2 regions of the Mesorhizobium shonense genome follow, and region 2 is predicted to be linked to the other one. Evidence: predicted binding sites of a transcription regulator. Region 2 holds the regulator's gene; the other holds the start of a gene.

Region 1 (15,885 bases), on a different contig from region 2:
CTGTTCGCTCAGATCGGCGTGCTCGGCATGGCCTGGCTGCGCATCGCCACTGCGGCGCTGATCTTCGCGCCGCTCACCCGGCCATGGACCGTCTTCGCCCGGGCCGACCGTTCGGCACGGCTCCTGCTGTTGGCCTTCGGCGCCTGCCTGGCGGTGATGAACTGCGCGTTCTATCTGGCTCTCGACCGCTTGCCGATTTCGCTGGTCGCCGCGATCGAATTCGTCGGCACCATCGGCGTGGCGCTGGTCGGCCTTAGAAGCCGGCGCAATTTCGCGGCGCTGGCCATCGCCGTCGCCGGCACCTTGCTGCTGATCGATATCAAATGGTCCAGCGATCCGATCGGCCTGTTCTGGGCGTTTTTGAACGGCGCCTTGTTTGTCGGCTACATCGTGCTGGGCCACCGCATCGCCCAGACCGGCATAGGCATTGCCGGCCTCGGCACCGCCATGGCGATTGCTTTCCTCGTCGTGCTGCCGATCGGCTTCGACCAAGCGCTGCCGGCCTTCTCGGCGCCACAGCTTTTGATCGCCGCCATCGGCGTCGGCGTTTGCTCCTCGGTCATCCCCTATATCTGCGACCAGCTCGCCATGGCGCGGCTGCCGCGCGCCAGCTTCGCGCTGATGCTCTCGCTCCTGCCGCTCACCGCGACGCTGATCGGCATCATCGTGCTCAGGCAGGTTCCCAGCCTCACCGACTGCCTCGGCATCGCACTGGTTGTGGCAGGCGTTGCCATGCACAAGCCGGCGCAGGAGTGATCCGGCGCCGTCGAGGTGTGTTGAGATTCAGGTCAGGCCGAGCCGAGAATGGTGGTTTCCGAGAACCGGAGCGGAGCGTACTTCAAGTACGTGAGCACCGGAAGCGCAGGAAGCCGCCATTCGCAGGCCGGGCTCACCTGAATATCAACACACCTCAGGCCAGCTTCTCTTTCAGAAACGCGACTGTCCGCCCCCAGGCGAGATCGGCCGCCTTCTTGTTATAGCGGGCGGCCGAGGTGTCGTTGTTGAAGGCGTGGTTGACGCCGTCATAGACATAGACCGTGTATTCGACATGCGCGGCGTCGAGCGCCTTCTTGTAGGCATCGATGCCGGCGTCGATGCGTTCGTCCAGCCCAGCATAGTGCAGAAGCAATGCGGCCTTGATCTTCGGCACGTCCTCGGCTTTCGGCTGCATGCCGTAATAGGCCACGCCGGCGCTGAGGTCCGGCGCATTGACGGCGAGCGTGTTCACAGTGCCGCCGCCCCAGCAGAAGCCGACCGCGCCGACCTTGCCGTTGCCGTCTTGGTAAGCCTTGAGGTACGCGACTGTAGCTACACCGTCGGCCGCGACCTGTTTGGCGTCGAGCTTGGTGAACATGTCGCGCGCCTTGTCCTCGTCGGCGGGCGTGCCGCCGAGAGGCGACAGGAAATCAGGCGCCAGCGCGACAAAACCTTCCAGCGCCACGCGCCGCGCGACATCGCGGATATGCGGGTTGAGCCCCCTGTTCTCATGGATGACGATGACCGCTCCCGCCTTGCCGGATTGACCTGCCGGGTTGACCAGATAGGCCTTCATTTCGCCGTTGCTGCCGGGATACGTGACGTCCCCGCCTTTCACGCGCGGGTCGTCCTCGGCAACGACCGCCGCCTTGGCCGAATTCGCTGCCAGCATCGGCACGATCGCCGCGGCCGCCGCGCCCGATCCGGCGAGGCTGGTCAGTTGCTCCATGAAGCGCCGTCGGTCGAGGGTCAGATGCGTGTACTCGTCATAGGCATCGATCATCGCCTGGGTGATGATGGGTTTGCTGGCACGTTTGGTCATGGCTCTCCTCGACGTCCACACAGGGTTGACGCGCAAGATAGGGTTGAGGCTTGCACGGTCCAGTCACGGACGGATGACGATTTGGTGCGCCCGAACGCATGCGTCGCAGCACGATGAGCACCTTGGGGGCGAGCCATCACATTTTGGTCATTTCCGAAAGCCTTGATGGAGCTGTCACATAAGCAAGGAAGGCTGCCGATGCTGCTCGCCAATCCATGCGACAAAAAGGGGAATGCCATGAACGTCCAGGACATCTTGAACACCGTCTCGCAAAAGGCAGGACTCGACCAGCCAACCACCGAGAAGGTCGTCGGCACCATTTTCTCCGTGCTTGAACACGAAGCGGAAGGCACCAGCATTTCTTCGTTCTTCGATAAGATCCCCGGCGCCGATGCGCTGGCACAGAAATATGATGTGATGGCCGCCGGCGCCGCGCCCGGTTCAGGCGGCGGCTTGCTGTCGTCGCTGCAGGGCGCGCTTGGCGGCGTGCTCGGCGAAAAGGCCGGCGCGCTGATCAACGGCGTCGCGGTGCTTAAGGAGTCCGGCCTCGACATGGCGCAGATCCGTCAGGCCGGCGAGACCCTGATCAAGCAGGCCGAGGCAGCCGCCGGCCCGGATCTCACCAACCAGGTGCTCGGCCAGGTGCCCAGCCTGAGGGGCCATCTGGGCCTCTGAACGGACGGGCGCAGCTTCACTACTTCGGCAGCGTGTAGGCCATCACATAGTCGCCCGGCTTGGTGCCGACCGAGCCGTGGCCGCCGGCAACGATGACCACGAACTGGCGGCCGTCGCCGACCGTGTAGGTCATCGGTGTCGACTGCCCGCCCGCCGGCAGCCTTGCCCGCCAGAGCTGTCGGCCGGTGGTGAGATCGTAGGCGCGTAGATAGTCGTCGACCGCCGCGCCCAGGAAGGCGACGCCGCCCGCCGTGATCATCGGCCCGCCGATGCCGGGAACGCCGACCTTGAACGGCAGGGGCAGCGGCGTCATGTCGTAGACCGTGCCGTTGCGATGCTTGTAGGCGATCTGACCGGTCCTGAGATCGACGCCGGCGACATAGCCCCAGGGCGGCGCCTGGCAAGGAATGCCGAGCGGCGACAGGAACGGTTTCAGCACCACCGCGTAAGGCGCGCCCTCGTTGCGGTTGAGCCCCTGCTCGCTGCCTTTGGTGTTGTCGCCCGGCGGCGGCACGTCCGCGCGCGGAATGAGCTTCGAAATGAAGGCGAGATAGGTCGGCATGCCGAACATCACCTGCCGCACCGGGTCGACCGCGACGCCGCCCCAGTTGAAGACGCCGAAATTGCCAGGATAGATCAACGAGCCCTGCAGCGAGGGCGGCGTGTAGCGTCCCTCGTAGCGCAGTTTCCTAAGCTCGATCCGGCACAGCAGCTGATCGAACATGGTGATGCCCCACATGTCGGCGCCGGTCAGCGGCTTGGGATTGAACGACAGGTCCGAGGCCGGCTGTGTCGGCGAAGCGTGGTCACCTTCGATCGCACCGCCCGGCGCCGGCATCTCCTTCACCGGAATGATCGGCTCGCCGCTGCGCCGGTCGAGCACATAGAGGTCGCCCTGCTTGGTCGGCCCGATCAGCGCCGGCACGATCGCGCCGCTGGCCGAGGTGATGTCGACCAGCGTCGGCTGGGCCGGCACATCCATGTCCCACAAGTCGTGATGCACCAGCTGGCGAACCCAGCGCAACTGCCCGGTGTTGAGGTCGAGCGCCGTGATCGAGGACGAGAATTTCTCGACGTTGGCGCTGCGGCCCATGCCGAGCTGGTCGGGCGTCTGGTTGCCGAGTGGCAGGTAGAGCAGGCCAAGCTTCTCGTCGGCGCTCGCTGTCGACCACATGTTGGGCGAGTTGTTGGTGTAGTTTTGCCCCGCCGGCAGCGGCGTCGTCTGGTCCGGATTGCCTGAATCCCAGTTCCACAGCAAAGCGCCGGTGCCCGCGTCGTAGGCGCGGATGACGCCCGACGGCTCCTCGGTCGAATAATTGTCGTTGACCGCCCCGCCGACGATGATCTTGCCGGCGACGATCAGCGGCGCCGAGGTCGAGTAATAATAGCCGGACTTCGGATAGGGCATGTTGGCAAGCAGATTGAGCGTCCCGCCTTCGGCAAAGGACGGACACACTTGGCCGTTGGCGGCATCGAGCGCAATCAGCCGCGCATCCGACGTCGGCAGATAGATGCGCGCGGCGCAAGGCTGTCCGGTCGCGACCTTGGCGTCGGCGTAGTAGGATACGCCGCGGCAGGTCTGGTGCTGGCGATTGCTGTCGACCTTGATCTTCGGGTCGTAGCGCCATTTCTCCTTGCCGGTTGCGGCATCGACGGCGATGGCGAAATTGTGCGGCGTGCAGATGAAGAGCGAATCGCCGATCTTTAGCGGCGTCACCTGGTAGGTTGTCTCCTCGATGTCGTCGGGACCTTTCACATCGCCGGTGCGGTAGGTCCAGGCCGGCTGCAGCCTGGCGACATTGTCGGGCGTGATCTGGTCGAGCGGCGAATAGCGCTGGCCGAACGGCGTGCGGCCGTAGAAGTACCATTCGCCGGCCGACATATCGGCGCCGAGATTGGCAGTCGGCGTCACCTTGTCGGTGTCGAGCGTGCCGCCGATGTCTTCCGGGTCGACGGTCATCGAATAACCGGCCACCGCGAGCGAGGCCAGCACCGCCAGGATCAACGGGGCGCGTCCGTCCGGGCCCTTGAGCGCTCGTCTGACCCATGGCGTCAGCAGCCAAAGTGCGACAAGCACAATGATGCCGCCGCGCGGGCCGAGCTGCCACCAGTCGAAGCCGATCTCCCACACCGCCCAGCATAGCGTGCCGAGCACAAACGCCGCGTAGAGCCAGAGCCCCGTCGACCTGCGGCGGAAGATAAGAAAGGCGGTGACCAGGAAAGCGAGACCCGCGATCGCATAGTACCAGCTGCCGCCCAGCGAAACCAACCAGATGCCGCCGCCGCCAAGCGCCAGGCCGATGAGGAGGAGGACGAGGGAGGTGATGGTGACAGCCAAGACGATACTCCTTCGACTGTTGCGCGGTTGCGGCGCCTCTCAGGCAACGGCATGCCGTCCCTGCCCTGTCGGCAGCTTTCCCTCACCGGCAGCGCCTGTCAAGCGAACCGGAGCAGCGCAAAAATGGAACAAAACGTAGACACTTCTGGCCTTTCGCCGCCGAATCACTACATTCGGGGCGATGTCCGGCTTTTCGGAAGACATGCCCTTCTTTGACGAACCGAATGCGCGGCCCGCTGCCCCGTCCGGCATTGCCGCGCGCGCCATGGCGGCCCGCAGCGCGCAGAACCGCGCGGCCGACTACCTCAACGGCCTCAATCCCGAGCAGCGGCTCGCTGTCGAAACAACTGAGGGTCCGGTCCTGGTGCTGGCCGGCGCCGGCACCGGCAAGACGCGGGTCTTGACCACGCGCATCGCCCACATCCTTGCCACCGGCAGGGCCTACCCTTCGCAGATCCTCGCCGTCACCTTCACCAACAAGGCCGCGCGCGAGATGAAGCAGCGCATCGGCATCCTGATTGGCGACGAGAATGTCGAGGGCATGCCCTGGCTCGGCACCTTCCACTCCATCGGCGTCAAGCTCTTGCGCCGCCACGCCGAGCTTGCCGGGCTGAAATCCGATTTCACCATCCTCGACACCGACGACGTGGTGCGGCTGATCAAGCAGCTGATCCAGGCCGAGAACCTGGACGACAAGCGCTGGCCGGCCAAGCAGTTCGCGCAGATGATCGACAACTGGAAGAACAAGGGCCTCGGCCCCGATGAGATTCCGGAAGGCGATGCGCGCAGCTTCGGCAACGGCAAGGGCCGCCAACTCTACAAGGCCTATCAGGAACGGCTGCAGACGCTGAATACCTGCGACTTCGGCGACCTGCTCTATCACCCGATCCGCATCTTCCGCGCCTATCCGGACGTGCTGAAGGACTATCACCGCAAGTTCAAATACATCCTGGTCGATGAGTATCAGGACACCAACACCGCGCAGTACATGTGGCTGCGACTGTTGGCGCAGCGGCCGCAATCCTCCCCCCTTGAGGGGGAGGTGCCCGCGAAGCGGGCGGAGGGGGTTGCCGCAGAAGGCACCGCCCAGTCATCAAACGCCAGGGCGTCGAGCACTGCCGCGAGGACCTCACCCGACCGGGCTTCGCCCGGCCACCCTCCCCTCAAGGGGGAGGGAAACCGGCGCCCGTCCCCCGTAAATATCTGCTGCGTCGGCGACGACGACCAGTCGATCTATGGCTGGCGCGGCGCCGAGGTCGACAACATCCTGCGCTTCGACAAGGATTTTCCGGGCGCCACCATCATCCGGCTGGAGCGCAACTACCGCTCGACGGCGCATATCCTTGGCGCGGCCTCGCATCTCATCGCCCACAATGAGGGCCGCTTTGGCAAGACGCTGTTTACCGACCGCGACGACCCCGAGGACGACAAGGTGCATGTCCATGCCGCCTGGGACTCGGAGGAAGAAGCGCGCGCCGTTGGCGAGGCGATCGAGGCCTATCAGCGCCCCGACAGACAAGGAAATCGGCACAATCTGAACGACATGGCGATTCTCGTCCGCGCGTCCTTCCAGATGCGCGCCTTCGAAGACCGCTTCATCACGCTCGGCCTCAACTACCGCGTCATCGGCGGTCCGCGCTTCTACGAGCGGCTGGAAATCCGCGACGCGCTCGCCTTCTTCCGCGTCGTCGCCAACGGCGGCGACGACCTCGCCTTCGAGCGCATCGTCAACGTGCCGAAGCGCGGCCTCGGCGAAGCCACCATCCGCCAGATCCACGATACGGCGCGCGCCATGCGTATCCCGATGCTGGAGGCAGCCGCGACGCTTGCCGAAAGCGACGAGCTGAAGCCGAAGCCGCGCGCGGCGCTGCGCGAGGTCGCGGCCAATTTCGAACGCTGGCAGAAGGCGCTGGAAACCACGCCGCACACCGAGCTTGCCGAGACCATCCTCGAGGAGAGCGGCTACACCGACATGTGGAAGAACGACCGTTCGGCGGAAGCGCCAGGGCGGCTGGAGAATCTCAAGGAGCTGATCCGCTCCATGGAGGAGTATGAATCGCTGCGTTCCTTCCTCGAGCATGTCGCGCTGGTCATGGAGGCCGAGCAAGGCGAGTCGCTCGATGCCGTCTCGATCATGACGCTGCATTCGGCCAAGGGCCTCGAATTCGAGACCGTCTTCCTCCCCGGCTGGGAAGAAGGCCTCTTCCCGCACCAGCGCGCGCTCGACGAAGGCGGCCGCTCCGGACTGGAGGAAGAGCGCCGCCTCGCCTATGTCGGCCTGACGAGGGCGAAAAAGAACCTGCACATCTGGTTCGTCTCTAATCGCCTCATCCATGGGCTGTGGCAATCGACGATCCCGTCGCGCTTCCTCGACGAATTGCCGGAGACCCATGTCGACGTCGCCGACGGCGGCAATTCCTATGGCGGCTACGGCAATCCCTATGGCGGCGGCTCATTCGCCTCAGGCCGTGGCGGCGGCCGGCAAAATCCCTATGGCGCCTCGCGCTTCGACAATATCGGCGCCAAGGATCAGGGCAGCTTCTCCAACATCTATGCGACGCCCGGCTGGCAGCGTGCGCAAGCGAACCGCACCGAGGCGACCGACCGCAACTGGGGCACTCGCTCCGGCCACCAGGTCGAGCGCATCGGCTATGGCGAGACCGACTCTGGCTACGGCGCCGGCCGCACCAGCGTGAAGGGCCGCACCATCGAGGGCGAGCTGGTCGCCAAATCCGTCGCCGACACCCCGTCCGCCTTCAAGCTCGGCGACCGCGTCTTCCACCAGAAATTCGGCAACGGCAACATCGCGGCAATCGACGGCAACAAGCTGACCATCGACTTCGACAAGGCCGGCCAGAAACGCGTGCTGGACGGATTCGTCACCGGCGTTTGAGCAGTCCCCTCAACGATACCGCGCCTGGTTCCATTTGTGGCCGAGCAGCGACAGGATGATGATCAGCCCGTTGAAGAACTGCACGTAGAAGCCGCTCAGGCCCGCCGCCACCACGCCGGTCTGGATGAACGACACGGTGACCGCGCCGATCGCGCCGCCGACCACCGTTCCGATGCCGCCCCAGGTCGGCGTGCCGCCGACGAACACCGAGGCCAGCACCGGCAGCAGATAGCCGTCGCCGGCTGTCGGCCACCAGGTGAAATTGATCATCACCGAGAAGGTGCCGGCGATCGCGGCGCCGATGCCGACGAAGACGAATACCTTGACCCGCACGCGCTTGACGTCGATGCCCATCTGCCTGGCGCTGTCCGGATTGTCGCCGACCACCTTCACCTGCGCGCCGAAGCGATGGCGATTGTAGAGCAGCGCGGAAAAGACGACGAAGGCGATGGCCCAGAAGATCTGCACCGGGATGCCCCAGAGCTGGCTGGAGAAGATCGCGTAGGCTGAGCTGTCGGCAAGGCTGGTCAGCGCCGTCGACTTGCCTTCATTGATGATCTGGATCAGGCCGCGCAGCAGGAAATTCATGCCGAGCGTGGCGATCAGCGACGACAGCCCGCCATAGACCACCAGCGATCCGACCAGGAAGCCGAGCAGCGTGCCGGTGACGAGCGCCGCCGCGATGCCGAGGAACGGATCGTAGCCGGCCTGCACCACCAGCGCGAAGACCCATGAGGCGAAACCCATCGTCGCCGGGAACGACAGGTCGATCTCGTCGCAGGTGACGACGAAGACCAGCGGCACGACCACGAACAGCGCCACGGGGAGCGTTGTGAGCACGGAGCTATAGAGATACCAAGTGGTGAAGACGGTGGGGTTGGCGATCATGAAGATCGCCATCATGACGATGAACACCGCGAGCGAGCCGAGCGCCGCGCGATTGTCGAGGACGAAGCCGCGCAGCCAGTGATCGGAGGGATGGCTCCACTCCTTGCTTGATTCCTTGGCTGTCGGGCCGCTTGCCCTTCCCAGAGGCGTTTGCAGATCGGGTTCCATGGCCTTGCTCATTGCGCTGTCTGCTCCGCTCCGTCTGCCTCGTGCAGCCCCGGCAAGCCGTCGGGATGCGCGATGTCTTCCATGAAGTCGATGAGGTCGTCGGCCGACTTGACCTCGCTGCGGTCGGCCGTCAGCGCCACCTTGCCGCGGTCGAGCACCACGAAGCGGTCGGCGATGTCGAAGACGTGGTGGATGTTGTGGCCAATGAAAAGGATTGAGCGGCCGCTTGCCCGCACCTGGCGCACGAAGTGGAAGACCTTGGCGGTCTCGGTCAAGGACAGCGCCGTCGTCGGCTCGTCGAGAATGATCAGCTCAGCCTGCTTGTAGATGGCACGCGCGATCGCCACGCCCTGGCGCTCCCCGCCCGAGAGCTGGCCGACGATTGACTGCGGCGTGAAGACTTTCGAGGTGAAGCCGATCTCGCGCATCAGCCGGCTCGCCTCCTTGATCTCCTTGCCGACCTTCAGCCAGCCGAGGAAGCCGGTGAGCTCGCGACCCATGAAGATGTTGCGCACGATCGTCTGCTGCACGGCCAAGGCCCGGTCCTGGAACACCGTCTCGATGCCGGCGTCGCGCGAGCGCGCCGCGCTCCATCCGGTGACCGGCTCGCCGCGCACCAAAATCTCGCCGCTGGTCGGCTTGACCACGCCGGACAGGATCTTGATCAACGTCGACTTGCCGGCGCCGTTGTCGCCGATCAGGCCGACCACTTCGCCCCGGTCGACGCTGAGGTTGACGCCGCCCAGCGCATAGACCTGGCCGTAGGATTTCTTGATGTCGCGCAATTCGATGATGCGTTCGGCCATGGCAATCCTCGCTTGGTTGTGCCGGCGCGTCACCGGCGGTCATGCCGGCCGGGACAGATTCCGGCCGGCAGCTCGGGAGGTCAGCGCAATGCCTGCTTGGCCAGCTCGGAGACGACCTGATAATTGTCCGGCGTGACGAAGCCGGCGCCGGTGTCGACATTCATCGGCGCCAGGCCGAGCACCACCTGCTGGCAGAGGCTCAAGATCGGCAGATAGCCTTGCAGGAACGGCTGCTGGTCGGCGGTGAGTTGCACCCAGCCGCCCTTGAAGCCTTCGACGATCTGCGGGCTGGTGTCGAAGCCGAAGTTGAAGATGTCGCCGGGCTTGCGTCCCGCCGCCTGCATGTAGGTGGCGACATTGCCGAGCATCTGTCCGCCGGGATAGCCGACCGCCTTGACGTCGGGATGGTTGAGCAGTGCGGCCGTGATCACCGGAATGGCGAGGTTGGGATCGGACGCCCATTCGCCGCTCGGCGGCGAGGAAAGCTGGATCACCTCGACGCCCGCTTCCTTCAACGCCGCGACTGTGCCGCGCTCGCGGGCGCCGCGGTTCTCGTTCTCGAACGGGCCGATCATGATCGCCTTGTCGCCGGCCTTGAGCTTGCCGAGCTTGAACGCCTCGGCGCCGAGCGCGCGGCCCTGCTGCTCCTGCTGCGCGCCGACATAACCGCCGCCGAACGCCGCCACTACCTTCGTCACCGGCACGTTCTGGTACATCATCTTGATGCCGTCCTTATGCGCCTGCTCGGCCAGCGGCATGATCGCGGCATCGCCCGGATGGCCCATCATGGCGATGCCGTTCGGCTTGACCGCCACTGCCTCGCGCAGTTGCTGCACCATCTTCTCCGCGTCCCACTGGGAGAATATGTAGTCGACCTTCGGTCCGAGATCGGCGGCCGCCTGCTTGGCGCCATTATAGACGATGGTGCCGAAAGCGTCGCCCTCGGCGCCGCCGACGAAGAAGCGGATATGGACGTCCTTGCACCATTGCGCGTCGAGCGCCTGGGCCGGCAAGGTCGAGATCGAGGCGCAGAGTGCCGCGGTAGCCGCCACGACGCTCGAGCGCAGAACAGTCCTTCTGGTCATGATGCTCATGCACGTTCCTCCCTTTTGTCCCTCGCACCGGAGGGTTTTCAACGATCGCTTCGGCGTGACGCTGCAGTCCTCGGCCGGCTCCTCCCGCCGGCCAGGTCCTCACACCGGGTTTGGCAGATAGGTGGCGCCTCCCCTGCATTGCTTCAGATACTCCAGCGCCCGCATCTGGCCGGTGATCTCGAGGTCGCCGCGATAGACTGGGTCGTGCCAGCCTTCGATGTCGATGGCGCCCCTGTAGCCGGCCAGTCGCAATTCGCCGATCACGCGCGTCCAGTCGCTGTCGCCGAAGCCCGGCGTGCGCATCTGCACGAATGGCAGGCGGCCGAATACGCCATGCTCGCGGATCACGTCCCAGCGCACCGTTGCGTCCTTGCCATGGACATGGAAGATGCGCGGCGCCCATTTGCGGATCTGCGGCATCGGGTCGATCAGGTAGACGAGCTGGTGGCAAGGCTCCCATTCCAGCCCGAGATTGTCGTTTGGCAACTCGTTGAACATCAGCTCCCAAGCATCCGGGTTATGCGCGATGTTCCAGTCGCCGCTCGCCCAGTTGCCGTCCATCGCGCAGTTCTCGAAGGCGATGCGCACCCCCTTGTCGGCGGCGCGTTTCGCCAGCGCTCCCCATACCTCGCGGAAGCGCGGCAGGCTGTCGGTCAGCGGCTTGCCGCGCAGGCGGCCGGTGAAGCCGCTGACCGTGGACGCGCCGAACAGATGCGCATGGTCGATGACGGTCTCCCAGGCCTTGAGCACGCCGCGATCGGTATCGCCGCTTTCCAGCGGATTGCCGAACACGCCGATCGAGGACACGGTGACGTCGGCATCGCCGATCGCTTCGCGGATCTCGCCGGCAAGCCGCGGCAGATCTTTGCCGCCCAGCGTCTGCCAGAAGAAGGGCTGGATGCTCTCGAAGCCGAGCGGCAGGATCTGCCTGATGTAGGCCGCCGGGTCGTCGAGGTTCGCCCGCACCATGGTGCCGATCCGGATGTCGAGAAGCGGGTTTGGCATCATTGTGCTTCCTTGGCGATTGCCACGCGCCGTCCGGTCTCCGCGCTTTCGATGGCGCCGAAGACCATGGCCAGGCTTTTGATGTTGTCGGTGCCGCGCGTCTCCGGCTCGGTGCCGGTCTCGATCGCGTGCATGAAATCCTTGATGATGCCGAAATGGCCATCGACCCGATCGGCGGGATCGAGCGGCGGCACCTCGATCGGCTGGGTCTTGTCGATGATACCGTCGCGGCCGGACGCAACCACCTCCGCCTTCAGCCCGTCATGGCCATCCCACAAAAGGCTGCCGCGCTGGGCGACGATGCGCCAGCTGCCTTCCCAGCTGGTGCGGAAGCCGTCGGCGCACCAGGATCCGGAATAGGTAAAGACCTTGCCGCTGCCAAGATCGAAGACGGCGCTGGCCGAGGATCCCTGCCGGTACCAGGAATTGGCCGGCTCCCACTCCTGGCAGTAGACGCTGGCCGGTTCGCCGCCGGCCATATAGCGGGCCGCATCGAAAGTGTGGATCGCCATGTCGAGCAACAAGACATGGGCCATCTCCTCGCGAAAACCGCCGAAATGCGGCGCGACGAAGAAGTCGGCATGGATGCTGGTCGGCGCCCCGATGGCGCCTGAGTCCAGGAACCGCCTGATCCGCCTGACATTGGCGACATAGCGGCGGTTCTGGACGACGGCGTGGACGCGTCCCGCGCGGCGCGCCGCATCGACAATGGTACGCGCGTTTTCAGGACTGTCGGCCAGCGGCTTTTCGGTCAGCAGATGGCAATTGTGGGCAAAGGCCGAAAGCGCGACCGCGCGCCGGGCGGCGGGAACCACGACATCGAACACGGCATCGGGCCTGGTTTGGTCGAGGACAGCATCGAGGCTGGTGCCGATGATAGCGTCGGAGAGCCCGTATTCGACCGCCCTCGCTTGCGCCCGCTCGGCGTCTAGATCGACAAGGCCGACAATGGCAAGCCCGTCGATCCGCCTTGCGGCGTCGAGCCAGTGCTTGCTCATGGCTCCGCACCCGACCAGGACGACATTCATCATCCAGCGCTCCTCCCGTCCGGTCCCTCCTGACCGGTCGTCACGGCATCCACGGTATGACCGTAAACGTTTTTCCGTAAACGTTTACGACAACACACCCGATGGCGTAGAATGTCAATCGCCCGCACGCGAAAAATCGTCATCGGCTGCTTGGCCTCAGCGGCAGCCGGTGCTAGCGAAGAAAGGGGGAGAACCGGCCTTGGCGTCCAGCATCCACGATCTCGCGCGTCACCTGAACATCTCGATCGGCACCGTGTCGCGCGCCTTGAACGGCCGTGCCGATGTCAATGCCGAGACGCGCCAGCGCGTGCTCGAAGCGGCGAGGAAGCTGAACTATTCGCCCAACCAGTCCGGCCGCAGCCTCAGACAGGGCGCCACCCGTTCGATCGCCTTCATGATGCAGCCGCATCCGGGCGACCAGCAATATGGCGAGCCCTTCTTCATTCCGTTCCTCACTGGCCTGCAGTCGCGGCTCGCCGAAAGCGGTCTCGACCTGATCGTGGTGATGGGCGCGCCCGGCGACTACCAGCAGGAGCGCCTGCGCCGCGTCGTCGAGACGCGCCGGGCCGACGCGGTCGTGCTGGCCTGGACGCGGCGCGATGACGAGCGCATCGACTACCTGACCGAGCGAGGCTTCCCCTTCGCCACGCTCGGCCGCAGCCGCTCGGGCGGCAAGTCCTACCCTTCCCTCGATCTCGATTTCGAGAAGGCCGGCGCCGACGCGGTCGACCGATTGGTCGCGCGCGGCCATCGCCGCATCGCCGCCATCCGCCCTTCCCTCGACCTGAATTTCGGTCACCTGTTCATGACCGGCTACCGCAAGGCGTTGCGTCGGCATGGCATCGAGGTCGATCCCGGTCTCGTCGCTGAGGACTTCATCAACGAAGCCGGCGGCTATCACGTGACGCCGCGCGTGATGCTCTCCAAGGACCGGCCCACGGCCATCATTTTCAACAATGACGCCATGGCGCTCGGCGGCTGCAAGGCGCTGGCCGAGATGGGCATCAGGCCCGGCCACGACATCGCGGTGATCGTCATCGTCGACACTCCGCTCTGCCGCTATTTCTCGCCGGCGCTGACCGGCTTCCGCCCAGCGCTGGAGCCGATGGGACAGCGGCTGGCCGAGATGCTGCTGGCCTCGCTGCCGGCCCATGCCGGTCCGGAGGGACCGCGCACCATCCGCGAAGTCTGGCCGCTGGAGCTGATCGCAAGGGAAAGCGATTGAGCACCCTCCTTCTCCCCTTGTGGGAGAAGGTGGCCTCGCGAAGCGAGGTCGGATGAGGGGCGCTGGACGGATCGCTGCGTCAAATGACTAAGCACTTATAATTCTTTGATTTTCTTACGCCTCATTTCTTCCAGCACCCCTCATCCGTCTCGGCGCTGACGCGCCGATCCACCTTCTCCCACAAGGGGAGAAGGGGAAGTGCGCCGCTCCTGTCACGCAACCATCACGTTCACGTCCTAGACCGTTCAACGGCCGCCGCATCGTCGATGCCGCGCCTTTTCAGCCATGGCCGTTCTGCTCGTCAAGAAGGGGATATTTCATGAAGCGTCTCAACCGAACCGTCGCGCTCGGCGCGGCGCTTGCTCTGTTCACCACCTTGACGCCGGCGCTCGCCGACGGCGTTGCCTATGTCAACAAGGGCCTTGTCGGCGTCGGCCGCATTCCGGCCAGCCAGAAGGACAAGTTCGGCGAGACCTTTGGCTCCGGCTCCGGCATGGCGATCGACACCAAGGGCTGGGCGCGTGACGGCGCCGGCTACAAGGGCTCGCTCTGGCTGCTGCCGGATCGCGGCTACAACGTCGCCGGCACCACCGACTACCGCCCGCGCCTCAACACCATCTCGATCGAGCTTGCCCCGACCGTTCCGGGCGCGGCGGCTGCCGCCGGACAGGAACAGTCGGGTGTCAAGGCGACGCTCGCCGACACCGTGCTCTTGACCGACGACAAGGGCGCCGACGCCACCGGCCTCGACCCGCTCAACGGCGTGCGGCCGGCCGCCGGCGACATGCCGATCCTGCCGCAGGCCGACAACGGCAAGCTGGCCCTCGACGACGAGGCCATCGTGCGCCTGCCCGACGGCACCATGTTCATCTCCGACGAATATGGTCCCAACATCTACCGCTTCTCGGCCGACGGTCGCCTGATGTCGGCCACCCAGCCGCCGGTGGCCCTGGTGCCGATGCGGCACGGCAAGCCGAACTTCGCTTCCGACAATCCCGGCCCGGGTGCGGCCGAGCCCGATCCGAAGGATCCCGAGACCGGCCGCCAGAACAACCAGGGCCTCGAGGGCATGTCGATGACGCCGGACGGCAAGTTCCTGATTGCCGTGCTGCAGTCGGCGCCGCGCCAGGATGGCGGCGATTCCGGCTCGACGCGCCAGAACACCCGCGCGCTCGTCTATGACGCCTCCGACCTCGCTCACCTGAAGCTCGCGCACGAATATGTCGTGCCGCTTCCCGTGTTCAAGGACGCCAAGGGCAAGACCAAGGTGGCCGCGCAGAGCGAGATCGTGGCGCTGTCCGACAAGAGCTTCCTGATGCTGGCGCGCGACAGCGGCAACGGCCAGGGCCTGAAGGGCGATGAGTCGCTCTACCGCAAGATCGAGATCGTCGATCTCTCGGCCGCGACCGATATCGCCAACGGCCCGTTCGACGCCGCCGACAAGCCGGTCGCGCCGAAGGGCGTGCTCGACCCGTCGGTGACGCCGGCCAAGCTCACTGCGTTCATCGACATCAACGACAAGGGCGAGCTCGGCCGCTTCGGCCTGCACAATGGCGCGCCGAACGACAGGAACAACCTCTCGGAGAAGTGGGAAGCGATGTCGCTGGCGAGCGTGCTCGATCCAAAACTGCCCGACGACTATTTCCTGTTCGTGGCCAACGACAACGATTTTCTCACCCAGGACGGCTTCCAGGTCGGCGCGCCCTACAAGGCCGAGGACGGAGCCGATGTCGACACCACCTTCCTCGTCTATCAGGTCACCTTGCCCGGCCTCCCTGGAACCACTGTCGCCGGCCAGTAGGCGGTGACGGGCGGCTGCCTGTCACCCAGTCCGATCCTGAAAGGATGCATCACCATCAGGCCTGCGATAGCATCGCGGGCCTGATTCCATTTTCGGGTGCCCACCATGGAAGACGACAAGCCCGTTCGCCGGCGGACACCCGACCTGACCAGCGGCCCGATTCCGC
Region 2 (15,885 bases):
TCAGGGTTGACGGCAACAAGGTGGAGACTTTCGCCGACGTTCAACGCCTGGTCTCGGGCCGCGCCGGCGACGCCATCACTTTCACCATGCTGCGCGACGGCAAGGAAATCACCGTCACGGCCACGCCAGAGCCGATGGAACAGCAGGATGCGCTGGGCAACAAGGTCAAAGTCGCGGTCATCGGCGTCGCCAACAATGCCGAGCTCGGGCAGCCGCGGCTGATCTCCTATACGCCCGCGGGCGCGCTGGCGGCCGCCGTCGAGGAAACCGGGCACGTCATCGAGCGCACCGGCCAGTTCCTGAAGCGGTTTGTCGTCGGGCGCGAGGACAAGTGCCAGCTGGGCGGACCTATCAAGATCGCAAAAATGTCGGGACAGGCTGCCAAACTCGGCTTCGAGTGGCTGGTGCAGCTTGTTGCATTCCTGTCAGTCGGGATAGGGATTCTCAATCTTCTGCCGATTCCCCCTCTCGACGGCGGCCACCTCTTGTTCTACGGCGTGGAGGCCGTCATAAGGCGGCCCGTGTCGGAGCGGATGATGGAGATGGCCTACCGGGCCGGTCTCCTTCTGGTGCTCGGGTTCATGGGCTTCGTTTTTTGGAATGATCTGTTTGGGTGCTGAAATCATGAAGAAATTTGGCTTCGGCCCTGACCGTATTGAGACGCCGTTTACCATGCGTGGGGATATGCGTGACGCGAAAGCCACGCATCAGGGTTAAGTAAATACAAATTAACCGGGAGCCTTGCGTGTAGGGAAAATCCGGTTAATACGGTAAGGGAAAATACCGCACGTCCGGTTTTCTCGCCGTGGGGACTACGAGAAAAAGGTACAAAAGCCCGATGAAGGCAGCATCCAAGTTTCTGAGCGCCGCGTCCGCGGCGGCTTTGTCCGCCGCGCTGGTTTTGCCAGGCGCGCTCGCAGTGCAGTTCGTTGCCATATCGGTAGCCGAAGCAGCAGTCGTCAGCAGGGTAGAGGTCAGCGGCAACCAGCGTGTCGATGCCGAAACCATCCGCAATTACATCTCGATCAAGCCGGGCAAGGCGTTTTCGAGCGCCGACATCGACAGCGCCGTGAAGGCTCTGTTCGGCACCGGGCTGTTCTCGGACGTCCAGATCAATCAGGTCGGCTCGACGCTGGTCGTCAAGGTTTCCGAGTACAAGGTCGTCAATCAGGTCCTGTTCCAGGGCAACAAGAAGCTCAAGGACAACGCGCTCCAGGCGGCCATTCAGCTGAAGCCGCGCGCGACCTTCTCGCAGCAGGCGCTCGATGCCGACGTCGAGGCGGTCAAGGCTGCCTATCGGCGCATCGGCCGCGACGACGCCGCCGTGACCACCCAGATCATGGATCTCGGCGACAATCGCGTGAACGTGGTCTTCAACATCAACGAAGGCGGCCGTACCCAGATCGCGGCCATCAACTTCGTCGGCAACAGCGCCTATTCCAGCCGCCGCCTGTCGGACGTGATCAACACCAAGCGTTCGTCCTGGCTTTCGTTCGTGCTGCGCGACGACGTCTATGACGAGGACAAGCTGCGCGCCGACCAGGAGTTGCTGCGCCGCTTCTATTACAATCACGGCTATGCCGACTTCCAGGTCGTTTCCGCTGTCGGCGAGCTCGACGACACCACGAACAAATACACGGTCACGATCACCGTTCAGGAAGGCGAGCGCTACACCTTCGGCGACATCAGCGTCGAGAGCAGCATTCCCGAAGTCGACTCCAAGTCGCTGGAATCGGTGGTCGAGACCCACAAGGGCGATGTCTACAACGCCAAGGACGTCGAGGATTCGATCGTCGCTCTGACGGAGAAGGTCGCCGGTTCGGGCTATGCTTTTGCCCAGGTGACGCCGCGTGGCGACCGCAATTTCGAGAATCACACGATCTCTGTCGTCTACACCATCGACCAGGGCACCAAAGCCTATGTCGAGCGCATCGAAATCCGCGGCAACGACCGCACGCGCGACTATGTCATCCGTCGCGAATTCGACGTCAGCGAAGGCGACGCCTTCAACCAGGTTCTCATCCAGCGCGCGAAGAAGCGGCTGGAAGCGCTGGATTACTTTGAAAAAGTCGACATCTCGACTGTTCCCGGGTCAGCTCCCGACCAGGTCGTTCTGGTCGTTGACGTGGTCGAGAAGTCGACCGGTGAGTTCTCGGTCGGCGCCGGCTATTCGACCGGCGGCGACACGCCCGGTCCGTCCGTCGAAGGCTCGATCACCGAGCGCAATTTCCTCGGCCGCGGCCAGTATATCAAGCTATCGGCCGGCGGCGGCAGGCACTCGCGCGACTATGCGATTTCCTTCACGGAGCCGTATTTCCTCGGCCGGCGCATCGCGGCGGGCTTCGATATCTACAAGTCGACCCGCGAGTACAGACACTACGACACTGACGTCACCGGCGCGACCATCCGCTTCGGCCTGCCGATCACCGACAGTATCTCGACGCAGTTGGCGTATAATATCGCCCAGGAAAAGTATAAGTTGGCGGACGGCTGCGATGACAATGGCGATGGTATTCCCGACGCAGACTGCAATGTCTCCCAGGCAATCCTAGACGGCATCGAACAAAGCCCTTGGCTGAAATCGTCGGTCAGCCTCGGGCTGGTCTACAACACTATCGATGACATGAAGAACCCGCATGAGGGTCTTTACATCACCGGCACGACCGAGGTCGCTGGTCTCGGTGGCGACGCCAAGTGGGTGAAGCTGACCGGGCGCGCGAGTGTCTATCAGACCTTGTCCGAGCAGCTGGACCTAGTCGGCCTGGTGTCGGGTGGCGCCGGCTATATCGCGAGCTACGGCAATGGCGATCTGCGCATTTTCGACCACTTCCAGAGCAATGACCGCATGATCCGCGGTTTCGCCTATGGCGGCATTGGTCCTGTGGCTGCTGGAACCAGTGGTGACCATCTCGGCGGCACGACCTATTTCAATGCCTCGGCGGAAGCCCAGTTCCCGATGCCGGTCATTCCGGAAAGCTTCGGATTGCGTGGCGCGGTGTTCGCCGACGCAGCAACACTCTATGGCAACAAGCTCGATCCGACTTTGATCCAGGCCGGATCGGCTGACATGCATCTGCGTGCTTCGGTCGGTGTCGGCCTGATGTGGGCTTCGCCGTTCGGTCCGATCCGCATCGACTATGCGATCCCGGTCGAGAAGCAGCCGGGCGACGACGTAGAGGAATTCAACTTCGGCATTGCGACCCGTTTCTAATCCGCGGGTTACGATGTTTCCGGGCTGCCTGCCGGCCCGGAATAGACTGATCCGACCGAGCTGGATACTATTTGTGGAATGACCGATCCGGTGTTCTTCGCGCCTTCACGCCGGTATACGGCTGGCGAGGTCGCGAATCTGACCGGCGCCAACCTCGTCGATTCCTCGCAAGCCGATATTGCCATCGAAGCGCTGGCGCCGGCCAATGAGGGCGGCGATGGTGCGCTTGTCTTCGTCGACGGCAAGCGCAATTTTGCTTTGATGCAGTCGCTCAAGGCGGCCGCGGTCCTGTGTCCCGCCGACTTTGCCAACAGAGCCCCGCAAGGGATCGCGGTGCTGGTGCATCCGCGCCCGCAGCAGGCCTTCGCCATGGTCGGGCGGCTGCTCTTTCCGCAAGCTGCCACTCCAGGGCCGATGACCGGGGAAACCGGTGTTTCACCGCAGGCGCATATCGATCCGTCCGCGCATGTCGAAGCCGGCGCGATCGTGGAGGCGGGCGCCGTGATCGGTCCCGACGCCTCGATTGGCGCCGGCACGGTCATTGCGCCCCACGCCGTCATCGGCCGCTCCTGCAAGATAGGCCGCGACGGCTATGTCGGTCCGGGCGCCAGCATCCAATATGCGCTGATCGGCAATCGCGTCATCATCCATGGCGGCGCAAGGATCGGCCAGGACGGGTTCGGCTTCGTGGCCGGCGCCAAGGGGCCCGAGCGCGTGCCGCAGATCGGCCGCGTCATCGTCCAGGACGATGTCGAGATCGGCTCCAACTCGACCGTCGATCGCGGCGCGATGTCCGACACAGTCATCGGCCAAGGCACCAAGATCGACAATCTGGTGCAGATCGCCCACAATGTTCGCATCGGTCGCAATTGCATTATAGCCGGGCTTTCGGGTATTTCCGGGTCCGTCGTCGTCGGCGACAACGTCACCATGGGTGGCGGTGTCGGCCTCGCCGACCATTTGACCATCGGTCCGGGAGCCAAGCTTGCTGCGAGAAGCGGATTCATGAGCAACGTGCCGGCGGGCGAGGTCTGGGGAGGCTATCCGGCGCAGCCGATGGCGGAAGCCATGCGCGAGATCGCGATGCTGCGCAGACTGGCCAGGACGCGCAAGCAGGGCGACGGAAATGGCTGACATGGTAGCGACGACACTCGAAGCGGTCGACATAATGGGGCTCATGAAGCTCCTGCCGCACCGCTATCCGTTCCTGATGATCGACCGCATCGTCGATATCGACGGCAACGATTCGGCCGTCGGCATCAAGAACGTGACCATCAACGAGCCGCATTTTCAGGGTCATTTTCCGGAACAGCCGGTGATGCCGGGCGTGCTGATCATCGAGGCCATGGCCCAGACGGCCGGTGCTATCTGCATCCGCAGCCTCAACACGGAAAAGCCGTCTCTGGTTTATTTCCTGACCATAGACAACGCAAAATTCCGCAAGCCGGTCGGTCCAGGCGACCAACTCAGGATCCACGTCAAGAAAATCAAGATGCGCGGCAACCTGCTCAAATTCGCCTGCGAGGCGATGGTGGACGGCGCGAAGGCGGCGGAGGCCGAGATCTCGGCCATGGTTGCCGGCTGAGGTTCGAAATGCTCATGAAAGTCGAGACATCAATTCATCCTTCCTCGATCGTCGAAGAAGGCGCCCAACTCGGCGAAGGCGTCCGCATCGGGCCGTTCTGCCATGTGAGCGCCGACGCGGTGATCGGCGACCGTGTCGAACTGTTCAGCCATGTCTCGGTGATGGGCGCGACCACTATCGGCGCCGCGACCAAGGTCTATCCGATGGCGATCCTGGGTGGCCCGCCGCAGAACACAAAGCACAAGGGCGGGCGCACCACGCTGATCATCGGCGAGAACTGCACCATCCGCGAAGGCGTCACCATGCATGTCGGCACGGATTCCAGCCGCGGCGAGACGACAGTGGGCGACAACGGCAATTTCCTCGCCTACGCCCACATCGCTCACGATTGCGTCGTCGGCAAAAACGCCACCTTCGCCAATGGAGCGACGCTCGGCGGACATTGCGAGATCGGCGACAACGTCTATATCGGTGGCCTCAGCGCCGTTCATCAATTCGTGCGTGTCGGGGACAACGCCTTTCTCGGTGGGTGCTCGGCCTTTGTCGGCGACGTCATCCCCTATGCGATCGCCGTCGGCAATCGCGCCAGCCTGCGTGGCCTCAACATCATAGGCTTGAAGCGCTCCGGCCTGCCGCGCGCTGAAATCTATTTGCTGCGCAAGGCTTACAGGATGATCTTCGACCGCTCCCGCACCGTCGGCGAGAATGTCGAAATCGCCAAGGCCGAATTCGCCTCCTCGCCGACGGCCATGAAGATCATCGACTTCATCACCAGCCGCGGCAAGCGGCACTATGCCGTCCCGTCACTCAAGGGTGGCGGCGACGATGATAACGGCGATGACGAGGGCTGAGCCCGCCGGATCAGCGCTTGCACTCGCGCCGGGCTCCAGGGTCGGCATCATTGCCGGCGGCGGCAACCTGCCGGTCGAGGTCGCCGACGGTCTCGCCGCGCACGGCTATCCGCCCTTCATTCTGTTGATGGAAGGTGAGGCTGACCGTGAGCAGCAGCTTAGCCGATACGAGCACGTCACCATGGCGCTCGAACAGATCGGTTCCTTGGTGTCGACGCTGAAACGCCACGGCGTCAGCCATCTGGTTCTTGCCGGGGAGATCAAGCGCAGGCCAAGGCTGAGCAACATGCGCCCCAGCCTCGGATTGCTGGCGATCGTACCGTCGGTGATCGTCGCACTGGCGCGCGGCGATGACGGACTTCTGAAGGTTCTGACGCGCGGCCTGGAAAAGCGCGGCATCAAGGTGGTCGGCGCGCACGAGGTCGTCCCCGAACTGACCGCCGGCAGAGGCACGCTCACGGCAACCGAGCCAAGCAAGTCCGACTGGCGCGATATCGAGGCGGGTCGCGCTGCGGCCAAGGCCATCGGCGCGCTTGATATCGGGCAGGCGGCGATTGCGATCGGCGGCCGGGCCATTGCGCTGGAAGGCATCGAAGGCACTGCCGGCCTGCTGGAGCGGACGAAAGAGCTGCGGCATCACGGCAGACTCGCCGGAAAGACGCGCGGCGTTCTCGTCAAATGCGCCAAGCCTGGTCAGGAATTGCGCGCCGACCTGCCTTCGATAGGCCCGCAGACGGTAGAGGCGGCACATGCCGCGGGGCTTGCCGGCATAGCCGTCGAATCAGGCCGCTCGCTCATTCTCGAAGGCCCGGCGACACTGACGCGGGCCAATGCGCTTGGCCTGTTCATCGTCGGTCTCCCAGTAACGGAGCCGGCTGATGGCCGATGAGAAGCCGTTTAAGATCGCCATCGTCGCCGGCGAGGAATCCGGCGACCTGCTCGGCGCCGACATCGTGCGCGCACTGGAGAAGATCACCGGCCGCAAGATCCAACTGATCGGCATTGGCGGCCGGCATTTGCAGGAATTGGGGCTGAGACCGCTCTTCGACGGCAGCGAGATCGCGCTGATGGGCTTCAGCGCCGTCTTGCGCGACTTGCCGCGGCTGATGCGGCGGATCAGCCAGACAGCCGCCGCAATCGCGGCGGAGCGACCGGATTGCCTGATCACCATCGACAGCCCCGATTTTTCGTTGCGCGTCGCTAAAAAGGTCCGCGCTGCCGCGCCCGCCATTCCGATCGTCCACTATGTGTGTCCGAGTGTATGGGCATGGCGGCCGGGCAGGGCGGTGGCGATGAAGCCCTATGTCGATCACATTCTCTGCATCCTGCCTTTCGAGGTGAAGGCGCTTGCCCGGCTTGGCGGACCGCCCGGCACTTATGTCGGCCACCGCCTGACGCAGGATCCGGGCGTGCTTGGTGCAGCCAAAGCGCAAGGCCTGCCGCGCGACCTGTCTGAGGATCGCGTCAAGACGCTGCTCGTACTGCCGGGCTCGCGCCGCGGCGAGGTGCGCCGGCTGATCGAGCCGTTTGGCGAGACGATGTCGGTCTTGCGCCAGCGCGGCCACCGGTTGCGCCTGCTGCTGCCGACCGTGCCGCATGTCGCCGACCTGGTCAGGACCTCCGTCGCGGGTTGGGACGAAAAGCCCGAGATCATCACCGATGCGGAGCGCAAATGGCAGGCTTTCGGCAAGGCCGATGCGGCTTTGATCGCGTCTGGAACGGTTTCGCTCGAGCTTGCGCTTTCGGGCGTTCCGATGGTGTCCAGCTACAAGCTTGATCCGATCGCGCGCGTCATTTCACGCTATCTGGTGACCACATGGTCGGCACTGCTGCCCAACCTGATCTCGGACCGTACGCTGGTTCCTGAATTCTACAACCAGTATGTCCGGCCGGAGAACCTGGCCCGCCAGTTGGAAGGCCTATTTGCCGATACCGGCATGCGCGCCTGGCAGAAGGCAGGCTTCGCCGAGATCGTGAGGCGCATGGCAACGGAAAGGCCGTCGGGCGAAATCGCTGCAGGGGTGGTTCTTGGATGCATCAAGAGAGCGAATAGGGAGTAGCGAATAGCGAATAGCGAGTAGGGGCCTGGGTGCTGCTCAGCGCTTTGCTGCTTTTCCCTATTCGCTACTCGCTATTTCGCTATTCGCTCAAGTTCACCTTTTCGCAATCGGCACGTAGTCGCGTTCCGTGGCGCCGGTGTAGAGCTGGCGCGGGCGGCCGATCTTCTGGTGGGGATCCTCGATCATTTCCTTCCACTGCGCGATCCAGCCGACGGTGCGGGCGACCGCGAACAGCACGGTGAACATGGTGGTGGGGAAGCCCAGCGCCTTCAGCGTGATGCCCGAATAGAAATCGACGTTCGGATAGAGCTTCTTCTCGATGAAATAGGAATCGGTGAGTGCGATCTTTTCCAGCTCCATCGCGATGTCGAGCAGCGGATCGTCCTTGATGCCGAGCTCGCCCAGCACCTCATGCGCGGTCTTCTGCATGATCTTGGCGCGCGGATCATAGTTCTTGTAAACGCGGTGGCCGAAGCCCATCAGCCGGAACGGATCGTTCTTGTCCTTGGCGCGGGCGATGAATTCCGGGATGTTGTCGACATGGCCGATCTCGCCCAGCATGTTGAGGGCCGCCTCATTGGCGCCGCCATGCGCGGGGCCCCACAGGCAGGCGATGCCGGCGGCGATGCAAGCGAACGGGTTGGCGCCCGACGAGCCGGCAAGCCGCACGGTAGAGGTCGAGGCGTTCTGCTCGTGGTCGGCATGCAGGATGAAGATGCGCTCCATGGCGCGCGCCAGCACCGGATTGATCTTGTACTCCTCGCAGGGCACCGCAAAGCACATATGCAGGAAGTTGGCGGCGAAGTTCAGCTCGTTCTTCGGATAAATGAAGGGCTGGCCGATATGGTATTTGTAGGCCATCGCGGCGATCGTCGGCATCTTGGCGATCAGGCGCATCGAGGCGACCATGCGCTGGTACGGGTCCGAGATGTCGGTCGAGTCATGGTAGAAGGCCGACAGCGCGCCGACCACGCCGCACATGACGGCCATCGGATGCGCGTCCCGGCGGAAGCCGGTGAAGAAACGCGACATCTGCTCATGCACCATGGTGTGGCGCGTCACGCGGTAATCGAAGTCGTCCTTCTGCGCCTTGGTCGGCAGTTCGCCATAGAGCAGCAGGTAGCAGACCTCGAGGAAGTCGCCATGTTCGGCAAGCTGGTCGATCGGATAGCCGCGATGCAAGAGGATGCCGGCATCGCCGTCGATGAAGGTGATCGCCGACTCGCAGCTCGCCGTCGACGTGAAGCCCGGATCGTAGGTGAAGGCGCCGGTGGTGCTGTAGAGCGCGCCGATGTCGATGACGTCGGGCCCCGTCGAGCCGCTTCGCACCTTGAATTCATGGGTCTTGCCGGCGAGTTCGAGCTTGGCGGTCGACTCATGCGCCTTGCCGCCCGGTTCCAGTTTTGTCGCAGCTTCGCTCATTCTCAAACTCCTTTATGTTTCCTCATGCCGGCAAGGCAATTCCTGCAAACGACACGTCGAAATCACCGGAATGCGCGAACTTACCACCGCATTTTAGGAAGTGCGTGCCAGATTGGGCCAAGGCCTAATGTTGCACTGCGAAACACACCTTTCAATGCCAATCTTCTTGGGCCAGTTCGCTCCTAATCGATTTGATCTCCGATCCGCGCCAGGCTCTCCACGCGCCCCAACACGGCCAGCACGTCGAACACGCCGGGCGATGTGCTCCGGCCGGTGAGCGCGGCTCTCAACGGTTGAGCCACGGCGCCAAGCTTGTGGCCGCCGGCCTGCGCAAAGTCACGAATAGCGGCTTCCGCGGTCGCGGCGCTCCAGTCGGCGGGGACCGCCGCGAGCGCTGCATGGGCACCACGAAGGATGGCGCGCGCGTCAGCGCCAAGCAATCCCGCGGCCTTCTCATCGAGCTGCAGGGGCCGCTCCGCGAACAGGAAGGCGGCTCCGTCAACGAGCTCGACCAGCGTCTTTGCCCGCTCCTTGAGGCCGGGCATGGCGGCCAGCAGCTGTGCCTTGCGCCTGTCGTCGAGCCTTGCCGCGAGCGCCGGTCCGCCTTCGAGACAGGGCAAGGTGGCGACGAAGATGTCGAAGAGAGCCTTGTCGTCCATCTGGCGCATGTGCACGCCGTTCAGCGCCTCGAGCTTAGCGAAGTCGAAGCGCGCGGCACCCTTGTTGACGTCGCCGATGTCGAACCAGGAGATCATGTCCTTGATCGACATCACCTCGTCGTCGCCATGGCTCCAGCCGAGCCTCGCCAGATAGTTGAGCAGCGCCTCGGGCAGATAGCCCATGGCGCGGTAGGCCTCGACGCCGAGCGCGCCGTGGCGCTTCGACAGCTTGGCGCCGTCGGCGCCGTGGATCAGCGGGATGTGCGACATCGACGGGACAGCCCAGCCCATGGCGTTGTAGATCACGGTCTGGCGCGCCGCGTTGGTCAGATGGTCGTCGCCACGGATGATGTGGGTGACGCCCATGTCGTGGTCGTCGACGACGACCGCGTGCATGTAAGTCGGGTTGCCGTCCGAGCGCAGGATGATGAAGTCGTCGAGATCCTTGTTCGGGAAGCGCACCTCGCCCTGCACGCGGTCGTGCACGATCGTCTCGCCCTCAGTCGGCGCCTTGATGCGGATGGCGCCCTTGACGCCGGGAGGCGCCTCTGACGGGTCGCGGTCGCGCCACTGGCCGTTGTAGCGCGGCGGCAGGCCCTTGGCTCGCGCCGCCTCGCGCATCGCCTCGAGCTCTGCCGGCGTCTCGTAGCTGTAGTAGGCCTTGCCGAGACGCACGAGCTCCTCGGCCACCTCGCGGTGGCGCGGCGCGCGCGCGAACTGCGATACTGCTTCGCCGTCCCAAGAGAGGCCGAGCCAGGTCAGTCCATCCAGGATGGCGGCCGTCGCCGCCTCGGTGGAGCGCTCGCGATCGGTGTCCTCGATGCGCAGCAACATCGTGCCGCCCGTGTGCTTGGCATAGAGCCAGTTGAACAGCGCCGTGCGCGCCCCGCCGATGTGCAGGTAGCCGGTGGGCGAGGGGGCAAAACGGGTGACGACCTTGTCGGACATGGAACTCTCAGAATGGCACTGAAAACAGAGGTGGTTGCGCGGACTTTCGCGCTGTCGCGGTTCATGTAGCATAGGAGGTCTGGGGCGCAAGGGGCAGACCCGATGGCTGGACGTGGCCGGGGCGCGGTGGAGGGCGAGGGGACGACGGCTGGCGTCAGCGAGCGCCTGCTGTTTGCCGGCACCGCGCCTGCTGAAGCGACGCCGGTTTCGCTTCCGATGCCGCGGCCGGCTGGTGAGATTTTACCGCCGGACGGCGGTGCCGCCCTGCAGCCGCCACAGTCGGCAACCATCGACCGGATCCGACGGCAGTTCAGCCGCGCCTCGTTTTCCGCGTTTCGCCAAAGCGTCGTTGTAGCCGCTACAACCGAGCTCGACCGCGGCATCGCCTTCCTGCTGGTGCCGGTGTTCCTGGCTGCCGGCGTGATCTTCTATTTTTCCCTGAACGCGGAGCCCGATCTCTACAGGCCGCAGGCGGCGGTAGCGCTGATGGCGGTCTGTGCGGCCATTTCCCGCTCTTGGCCAAAGACGCATCTTCTCTTCATGGCGGCGCTGTTTTGCGCATTGGGCTTTGTCGCCGCGAAAGTCGAGACATGGCGGACCGCAACGCCGATGCTCGGCTCCGAAATCCAGACGCGGCTGACGGGTCGCGTCGTCATCGCCGAGGAAATGGCCAATGGCCGTGTGCGGCTGACCATCGACCTCATCTCGACCGCGCATCCGACGCTGCGCTACGCGCCGGATCGCGTCAGGCTCTCGGCGCACAGAATTCCGCCCGAGATGAAGGCAGGGTCGCTGGTGACAGGCTATGCCCGGCTCTTGCCGCCGACCGGACCGGTCCGCCCCGAAAGTTATGACTTTTCCTTCGATAGCTATTTTTCCGGCATCGGCGGCAGCGGCTTTTTCCTCGGTGACCCGAAAGTCATTTCGACAACCGATCCGGCCGCTGGGGCGAGCATCACCTCGGCGATCGAGAACGCGCGCGAGGCGATTGCCGGTCACATCAGAAGCACCGTCGGCGGACCCGAAGGCGAGATTGCCGCGGCGCTGATCGTCGGCATTCGCGCCGGCATCCCCGAAGACATCAACGAGGCGATGCGGCGGACCGGAATCTACCACATCATCTCGATCTCGGGCCTGCACATGGCGCTGGTCGCCGGCACGATCATGCTTCTGCTGCGCGGCGCCTTCGCGTTGTTTCCGGATTTCTCTTCGCGGCGCCCGGTGAAGAAATATGCAGCGGCCATCGCGCTTGTCTCGATCGCCGCCTATCTCGTCATCTCCGGCGTGGTGGTCGCCGCCGAGCGAAGCTTCATCATGCTTGCCGTCATGCTGGTTGCCGTGCTGTTCGACCGCGCGGCGCTGACGATGCGCAACCTGGCGATCTCGGCCGTCGCCGTCATCCTTGTGTCGCCACATGAAGTGGTCGGCCCAAGCTTCCAGATGTCGTTCGCCGCAACCGCCGCCCTTGTCGGCGCCTATGCCGGCTGGGCCGACTACCGCGCCAGCAAGGAGAGGGCGCCGCCAGCAAAGCGCTCGTTCCTGCGGTTCCTGTCGCGAAAGCTGGCGGTCGGAGCGGGTGGCGCCGCCATGACGTCGATCATTGCCGGAAGCGCTACGGCGCTGTTTGCCATCTGGCATTTCCAGCGCGTCTCGCCGCTCAGCCTATTGGCCAATCTGGCGATCATGCCGATCGTTTCGTTAATCGTCATGCCGTTTGCCGTCCTAAGCGCGTTGGCGATGCCATTCGGCATCGATGGTCCGTTCCTCTATTTGATGGGCAAGGGCCTGACGGCGATGATCGCGATCTCGGCGTGGATTTCGCAATGGTCGCCAGTCGATGCCGTAGGGCTGATCTCGATCCAGTCGGTGCTGCTGGCAACGATCGCGCTCGTCATCGCGACTATGGCGACCACCTGGCTCAGGCTGGCGGCCGTTCCTTTCGCTCTGGCCAGCCTGTTGACGATCCCGCAGGTGCGCACGCCGGACCTTTTGATCTCCGAGGACGCGCATCTGGTGGCCATGCCGATCGGCGGCGGCGAACTCGCCATCAACCGTGCCCGCTCCAACGAATTCACCACCGACAACTGGAAACGGGCGCTGAAGGCCGAAGCGATCGTGCCGCCGGAGACGTTCGCCAAAGACGCGCTCGACATAGCCGATCCCGTCGACCTGCCGCCAGGTTCGCCGTTCTATTGTACCGGTGATCTCTGCATCGGCCGGCATCCTTCCGGTGCGATCGTCGCGTTGGCGGAAAACCGCAACAGTGCCAGGCCGGCCTGTAGCTTTGCCGACCTCATCGTCATAAACGACGCCACGGCCTATAATCCTTGCCGCGATCCACGGGTTCTCGTCGTCACCAAGCGCCAGCTCGCGCGTGACGGCAGTGCTGCCGTCTTCTTCGACCCGCAATCGGCAACGGCGCGACCAGCCATTCAATATGCAGTCGAAAAGCCCTATCGCCCCTGGCATGAGCAGCGAAGCTATTCGCGCGAGGCGAGGGGCCTGCCGCCTTACAAGCGGCCCGAGAAGCCAGAGGCCAAGCCGCAACCAGCTCAGTAGCGGCGGATCAGCCCGACCAGCTTGCCCTGAACCTTGACGCGATCGGGTCCGAAGATGCGGGTCTCATAGGCCGGGTTGGCGGCCTCGAGCGCGATCGAGGCGCCCTTGCGGCGGAAGCGCTTCAGCGTCGCTTCCTCGTCGTCGACCAGCGCCACCACGATCTCGCCCGGGCTCGCGGTGTTGGCGTTGCGGATGATGACCGTGTCACCGTCGAAGATGCCGGCCTCGATCATCGAGTCGCCCTTGACCTCCAGCGCGTAATGCTCGCCGCCCGCGATCATATCCGGCGGCACTGTGATCGAATGCGTCTGGTGCTGGATGGCGTCGATCGGCACGCCGGCGGCGATGCGGCCCATCACCGGAATGGACACGGCCGAAACGGCATCGTCGTCATTGCTGGGCGTTGGCGCGCGCGAGGGCGCCGCAGGCTTGATCTGCCGGCCGAGATTGCCTTGGCCGCCCTGGATGACGCTCGGAGAAAACTTCCTCGCCGCATTGAGGCCGGGCGCGATCGAATCGGGCAGGCGCAGCACTTCCAGTGCGCGCGCCCTGTTCGGCAGCCGGCGAATGAAGCCGCGCTCTTCCAACGCCGTGATCAGCCGATGGATGCCCGACTTCGAGGCTAGGTCGAGCGCCTCCTTCATCTCGTCGAAAGACGGCGGAATGCCGCTTTCCTTGAGCCGTTCGTGGATGAACATCAGAAGTTCATGTTGTTTGCGCGTCAGCATGGCAGCCCCAACGGGTCCTGAAACCAGAATCAGAAAAACAAACCCAGAACAAACACTATCTGTTCCAGTTGTGTTCCGCAACCGTTTAAAGTTTAGTGAATGTGTTGACGTTTTGTTCAGCGTAACATCAGAACGCTGCATTCGTCGCCGACCTCGGCCGCCGGGGCGAGGGGCTGGCGCACGATCAGGCCGTTGGCGTCGGCCAGCATCTTGAGCATAGAGGAATCCTGGATGCCGAACGGCGTCGCGACCAACTGTCCGGCGTCCTCGCGCACGACGGCCCGCACATAGTCCTGCCTGAGATCGTTGGCGTGCATTGCGGCAGCCAGCCGCGCAGTGCGGATGTCCTGCCGGTAGCTACGGCCGCCGAGACGCGCCAGAAGCGGCTTCAGGAACAATTGCGAGCAGACAAGGCTTGCCACCGGATTGCCGGGCAGGCCGATGCAGCGGATGTTGCCAAGCCGGCCGAACATCAACGGTTTGCCGGGGCGCATGGCGATCTTCCAGAAATCGAGCTGCATGCCTTGGCCGGTCAGCACGTCGTGGATCAGGTCATGATCGCCGACCGACGCGCCACCGAGGGTGACGATGACATCGGCGCCCGCCTCGACGGCCTTTCCGACCAGAGCCGCAATCGCGTCATGGCGGTCGGCAGCGATGCCGAGATCGAGAGCGCGCGCGCCAACCGACTGCGCGGCCGCAACGACGCCATAGGCATTGGACGAGATGATCTGGTCGGGGCCGAGCTCGCTGCCCGGCGGCAGCAATTCGTCGCCGGTGGCGATGATGGCAACCAGCGGTCGGCGCACCACGGTGAGGCTTGGATGGTTGGCCGACGCCGCCAACGAAAGCGCCGCTGGATCGAGCAGGCGGCCTTTTTCGAGCAGCACGTCGCCTTTCAGGAAGTCGAGACCGGCTCGCCGGATGTTGCGTCCTGCGGACGTCGGCTCGGTCACCTCGATCTGGCCGCCGCCGAGGTCGCGGACATTTTCCTGGATGACGATCGTGTCGGCGCCTTCGGGGAGCGGCGCGCCGGTGAAGAGGCGCACGGCCTCGCCCTTGCCGACGATGCCGGTAAAGCCGCGCCCGGCCGGCGCCATGCCGATCACGGAGAGCCGCGCCGGCACCGAGCCCACATCCGCAAAGCGTGCGGCATAGCCGTCCATGGCCGAAGCATTGAAGGGCGGCTGAGTGCGCAGCGCCACCACCGGTTCGGTCAGAGCCCTATCCGCCGCGTCGGCCAACGGTATGCTTTCGCCCGGCAGCGCAGTCGCGCCGGCCAGCAAGCGCTCGAGCGCCTCGGCGACCGGAAGCAGTGCCATCTTAGGATTCTGCCTTGTAATCGCCCGACTTGCCGCCGGTCTTCTCGACCAGCCTGATGCCGGAAATCACCATGGCGCGGTCCGCCGCCTTGGCCATGTCGTAGATGGTGAGGCACGCGACCGACGCCGCGGTCAGCGCCTCCATCTCCACGCCCGTCTTGCCGGTGACGCGGGCAAGCGCGGTCACCTTCAGGCCGGGCAGCGCGCGGTCGGGCTCGATATCGACCGCAACCTTGGTCAGAAGCAACGGGTGGCAGAGCGGAACGAGTTCATGCGTCTTCTTGGCCGCCATGATGCCGGCGATGCGCGCGGTGCCCAGCACGTCACCCTTCTTGGCGTCGCCGGCCAGGATCATCTCCAGCGTTTGCGGCTGCATGGTGACAAAACCTTCGGCGATTGCGGTGCGCGTCGTCTCGGCCTTGTCGCCGACATCGACCATGTTGGCTTCGCCCTTGGCGCCAAGATGGGTGAGGGCTGCCATCTCAAACGGCCTCGGCCGGCGCCTTGCCAGTCAGCAGAAGCGAGGTCGCGGCCGCCACA

Evidence for each region. The regulator LexA, encoded in region 2, represses DNA repair genes until DNA is damaged. The targets are predictions, from matches to a motif close to TGTTCNNNNTGTGTTCNG.
Region 1: ABID26_RS15335 (ATP-dependent helicase) is a predicted target of LexA. The motif match lies at 4,925-4,942, and genes of this name have one in related genera.

What each region holds. Positions count from the first base shown of each region.
Region 1 covers NZ_JBEPLM010000005.1:114,973-130,857, forward strand. The annotation lists gene ABID26_RS15315 (EamA family transporter) at 1-756, shown strand, start outside; gene ABID26_RS15320 (dienelactone hydrolase family protein) at 911-1,798, opposite strand; gene ABID26_RS15325 (hypothetical protein) at 2,036-2,473, shown strand; gene ABID26_RS15330 (glucose/quinate/shikimate family membrane-bound PQQ-dependent dehydrogenase) at 2,493-4,811, opposite strand; gene ABID26_RS15335 (ATP-dependent helicase) at 4,993-7,704, shown strand; gene ABID26_RS15340 (ABC transporter permease) at 7,714-8,772, opposite strand; gene ABID26_RS15345 (ATP-binding cassette domain-containing protein) at 8,769-9,566, opposite strand; gene ABID26_RS15350 (substrate-binding domain-containing protein) at 9,647-10,660, opposite strand; gene ABID26_RS15355 (sugar phosphate isomerase/epimerase family protein) at 10,760-11,668, opposite strand; gene ABID26_RS15360 (Gfo/Idh/MocA family protein) at 11,665-12,696, opposite strand; gene ABID26_RS15365 (LacI family DNA-binding transcriptional regulator) at 12,893-13,918, shown strand; gene ABID26_RS15370 (esterase-like activity of phytase family protein) at 14,238-15,719, shown strand; gene ABID26_RS15375 (MATE family efflux transporter) at 15,825-15,885, shown strand, end outside.
Region 2 covers NZ_JBEPLM010000003.1:82,788-98,672, forward strand. The annotation lists gene rseP (RIP metalloprotease RseP) at 1-620, shown strand, start outside; gene bamA (outer membrane protein assembly factor BamA) at 839-3,211, shown strand; gene lpxD (UDP-3-O-(3-hydroxymyristoyl)glucosamine N-acyltransferase) at 3,290-4,345, shown strand; gene fabZ (3-hydroxyacyl-ACP dehydratase FabZ) at 4,338-4,796, shown strand; gene lpxA (acyl-ACP--UDP-N-acetylglucosamine O-acyltransferase) at 4,811-5,647, shown strand; gene ABID26_RS09805 (LpxI family protein) at 5,634-6,536, shown strand; gene lpxB (lipid-A-disaccharide synthase) at 6,526-7,707, shown strand; gene gltA (citrate synthase) at 7,801-9,129, opposite strand; gene gltX (glutamate--tRNA ligase) at 9,312-10,736, opposite strand; gene ABID26_RS09825 (ComEC/Rec2 family competence protein) at 10,839-13,295, shown strand; gene lexA (transcriptional repressor LexA) at 13,289-14,023, opposite strand; gene ABID26_RS09835 (molybdopterin molybdotransferase MoeA) at 14,140-15,345, opposite strand; gene moaC (cyclic pyranopterin monophosphate synthase MoaC) at 15,347-15,826, opposite strand; gene trpC (indole-3-glycerol phosphate synthase TrpC) at 15,828-15,885, opposite strand, start outside.